Regions from separate parts of the Terribacillus sp. 7520-G genome, predicted to be linked through region 1. Evidence: a T-box and tRNA genes for the amino acid it is inferred to sense, from the RefSeq annotation. Region 1 holds a T-box; the other holds one or more tRNA genes.
What was found. A T-box is a leader RNA that pairs with one kind of tRNA and senses whether it is charged. The one in region 1 lies ahead of alaS (alanine--tRNA ligase), so its partner is inferred to be a tRNA-Ala.
Positions count from the first base shown of each region.

Region 2: it has a tRNA-Ala gene. The T-box ahead of alaS (alanine--tRNA ligase) is inferred to sense a tRNA for this amino acid. The anticodon was not compared.

Region 1 covers NZ_NQFP01000019.1:41,410-43,611, reverse strand. Annotated here, with positions in the region: gene CHH53_RS07470 (AI-2E family transporter) at 1-595, shown strand, start outside; T-box leader at 638-850, shown strand; gene alaS (alanine--tRNA ligase) at 904-2,202, shown strand, end outside.
Region 2 covers NZ_NQFP01000010.1:24,505-26,706, reverse strand. Annotated here, with positions in the region: gene CHH53_RS04285 (nicotinate phosphoribosyltransferase) at 1-120, shown strand, start outside; gene nadD (nicotinate (nicotinamide) nucleotide adenylyltransferase) at 122-736, shown strand; tRNA gene CHH53_RS04275 (tRNA-Ala) at 804-876, opposite strand; gene CHH53_RS04270 (exonuclease domain-containing protein) at 1,031-1,909, shown strand; gene CHH53_RS04265 (hypothetical protein) at 1,955-2,202, shown strand, end outside.

The DNA.
Region 1 (2,202 bases):
TCTGCATGCTTGGAACAAGCTGCCGCAAGTGATCATCTTCCTGGTGGTTACACCGGTCATTGTCTTTTATATGCTGAAAGATACGGATAAAATCGGTCATGCAGGCCTTATGCTCCTGCCGCGCCGTTACCGCAGCAAGGTCAAGAGCTTGGTGCTGAGGATCGATAATAATCTGGGTCATTACATCAGGGGGGTACTGCTTGTCAGCTGCATCATCAGCCTTTTGACCTGGACTGCTTTCACACTGATCAAGCTGCCATATTCCCTGATACTGGCTTTGCTGGTCGGGACGACCAATATCATCCCTTATTTCGGTCCGATCATCGGAGCGGTGCCAGCTGTATTGGTAGGACTAACAATCAGTCCGAAAACAGCCCTGCTTGCTGGTATCACGGTGTTCATCATCCAATTGATCGAAGGGAACCTGCTTTCTCCTTTCATTGTCGGCAAAAGCATCCATATCCATCCGCTGCTGATCATTTTCGCCTTGCTTGTCGGCGGTGAACTAGGGGGTATTATCGGTATGATCGCTGCTGTGCCTGTCCTGACCATTTTGAAAGCATGCGTGGATACGGCAAAGGAGCCGGATGTTTGACAAAATCCGCTTTTTTCTCTATACTTACGCTTAGATTTATAGTGAAAAGCGATGAAGGTACCAGTACATGACGTCCTTTTATCAAGAGAAGAGATTCCTTGGCTGCGAGAATCTCCATAAAAGCGTGATGGAAAGCTATACCGGAGCTCTGAGTTAATCCTTATCGGATGCGCACCGTTATCTGCGCTTAAAGGTGATAGGCCGTTTTTTGGCTTATAATCAGGGTGGTACCGCGATCATACTCTCGTCCCTGCAAATGGCAGGCACGGGAGTTTTTTGTATGTTTACATAATAAAGGAGGCTTTTTCATGGAAAAATTAACGTCTGCTGAAGTAAGACAGAAATTCCTCGATTTCTTCAAGGAGAAAGGACACAGCATCGAGCCGAGTGCTTCATTGGTACCGGTCGATGATCCATCCTTGCTATGGATCAACAGCGGAGTTGCAACACTGAAGAAATATTTTGACGGACGGGTCGTGCCCGAGAATCCGCGCATCGTCAATGCACAGAAAAGCATCCGTACAAATGATATCGAAAATGTCGGCTTCACTGCACGCCATCATACGTTCTTTGAAATGCTTGGGAACTTCTCGATCGGTAACTATTTCAAGAAGGAAGCAATCCTGTGGGCATGGGAGTTCCTGACTGATAAAAAGTGGATCGGCTTTGATCCGGAGCGTCTATCCGTTACCGTTCACCCGGAAGACGAGGAAGCTTATCAGATGTGGCGTGACCTTGTCGGTCTTCCAGAGGAGCGGATCATCCGCACGGAAGAGAACTTCTGGGATATCGGCGAAGGTCCAAGTGGTCCCAATTCGGAGATTTTCTATGACCGCGGCGAAGAATATGGCAATGATCCATCTGATCCCGAGCTTTACCCAGGCGGTGAAAACGAGCGTTATTTGGAAATATGGAACCTTGTTTTCAGTCAATTCAACCATAACCCGGATCACACGTACACACCGCTTCCAAAACAGAACATCGATACCGGTATGGGCCTGGAGAGGATGGTATGTGTCATCCAGGATACAAAAACGAATTTCGAAACAGACTTATTCATGCCGATCATCGAGAAAACGTCAGAATTTGCAAAAGTCAAATATGGCCATACCCCTGCAGATGATACGGCGTTCAAGGTCATTGCCGATCATATCCGTACTGTTTCCTTTGCAATCAGTGATGGTGCGCTTCCTTCCAACGAAGGCCGCGGCTATGTGCTGCGCCGCTTGATCCGCCGGGCGGTGCGCTATGCGAAGAATATCGGAATAGAGAAACCGTTCATGAAGGAACTTGTCCCTGTCGTTGGTGACATCATGGATGCTTTCTATCCGCAAATCCTGGAAAAACGCGAATTCATCGAAACTGTCATCCAGACAGAGGAAGAAAGATTCCATGAAACACTTGCTGATGGTTTGAACATCCTCAATCGTATCGTCGCGGAAGAAAAGGAGAAGGGAAGCAACGTCTTCCCTGGCACAGAAGTATTCCGTCTGTATGACACATATGGCTTCCCGAAAGAATTGACGGAGGAATATGTCAGTGAAGAGGAGGGCTTCATTATCGATGAAGCCGGTTTTGAAGAAGAGATGAAACAGCAGCGGGAACGT
Region 2 (2,202 bases), on a different contig from region 1:
TGGGATGAATATAAACGGACACATAACCCCGAAGCGTATCCTGTCGACTTGAGCACAGCTTGCTGGAACAATAAGATGCAATTGATTGAACACATCAAGTCACAGCTGGAGGAGAAGTGATATGGGGAAAATCGGAATTTATGGTTCTTCCTTCGATCCGATTACCAATGTCCATTTATGGACCGCCAGCACGGTAGCCCATCGCTGCAAGCTGGATAAGGTGATCTTCCTGCCTTGCTCCAGTAAGCGGAAGGATAAAAAACTCAATACGACCGACGAACATCGTTGGCAAATGGTTCAGATGGCTATACAGGATAATGACCGTTATATTGCCGATGATTACGAAATGAAGCAAGAAGCCTGGAATGCGTATACCGAGCAGACACTGAAGCATTTCAAGGAAGTCTATCCAGATGATGAGATATATTTCATCATGGGTGCAGATCTGCTTGAGGATATCGGAGCAGGCAAATGGGGAAATAGCGAAGAACTGGTGCGTGATAATCGATTCATCGTCATGGCCCGTAACGGTATTGATATGCTGAAAGTCATCAGTCGTTCACCGCTTTTGCGCAACCATGATGACGGCCAAACCTTTCATCTGATTGATAAAGGGCTGGCGATGGAAATCAGCTCCACTTATATCCGCGATGAGCTCGCTGTTGGAGGAGAGCCGAGATATTTGCTGCCGGAGAGCTGTTATCGGTATATCAAGGAGCATCGGATATATGGATGATAGATCATTTCATTGGGAAAAACGAAAAAGAGGCATAAATCAGTATGCCTCTTTTTCGCTATCTTAGTGGAGCATAGCGGGCTCGAACCGCTGACCTCTTCGCTGCCAGCGAAGCGCTCTCCCAGCTGAGCTAATGCCCCGTATGTAATTGATGATCCGTCACAAAAGTATTATAGCGCTTCTTTGCGTTTCTGGCAATATCTTTTTTGCAAGCATGATTGTCGGACTCTATCGGCTGCTATGATATAATCTAAATAATATAATGTCGATTTGGAGGACGATGGAGTGCGGTTTGTGAGTATAGATTTCGAGACGGCGAATCGGTATTGGTCCAGTGCTTGTTCGGTCGGTGTTGCTGTAGCGGATGAGACAGGTGTGATGGAGGAATGGTACACACTGATCAACCCGCTGATGGATTTTGAAGATCAGAACATCCAGGTGCATGGGATTCTTCCGCGTGATGTGGAGGATGCGCCGACGTTCAAGGAAATCTGGCCCAAGCTGAGCAGCTATCTGGCCGGCAATGTCGTCATTGCGCATAATGCCAGCTTTGATATGGGTGTGATTCGCAAGGCTGCGGCACGTTTTGGATTGGAGATGCCGGATTTTGATTATCTTTGTACGCGGATCATCGGCAAGAAGGTGTGGCCGGATATGGAGAACCATCGGCTGAATACCTTGGCTGCCAGCAAGGATATCAGCTTTGCGCACCATAATGCCATGGAGGATGCACGAGTGGCAGCGAATATCTTCCTTCATGCGATGGCTGATTCAGGTGCACAGAGTATCGAGGAGCTGACCAAAGTATTGAAGGTGAAGCAAAAAAGCATCCATGATACAAGCTCCTCTGGCAGCAGGTCACGATATGGGGATATCAAGCCTCAGACGGATCAATTCGATCCGGCCCATCCGTTCTACCGGAAGCAGGTGATGTTCACCGGGACGATGAAAAGCTTGAAACGGAAGGATGCGATCCAAAAGCTGGTCAATGTAGGCGGCGTGCATACAGACAGGATGGATGCGTCTACACGGTATCTCGTTGTCGGAGCAAGGGATTATGAAAAGTTCGCTGCTGGCAAGAAAACGAGCAAGCTTGTGCAAGCGGAGCGGATGATTGAGAATGGGAGACCATTGCGAATCATATCAGAGGAAAAGTTCCTATCATTGGTATAAGGAGTTCTCATCGGGAGGACTCCTATTTTTACTGGGAGAGATGATATGTTTGAAATAATGGAAACGGATATTGCGGCAGGAACGTATAAGCCAATGGTTGAAAGATTATGCGATGTCTGCGACACATTCACATTTGCTGTACTGCCTAAGCGGATGATGGGGCAAACAGAATCGCTCCGCCGGCTGTTGACAGAGCTGGATCCATATTTAAAAGAGGTCGTTCATGCGAATGGTACATGCGCGAATCTTTTTGAACCGCATATATCGGCAGCGAATCATCATTACCATATATG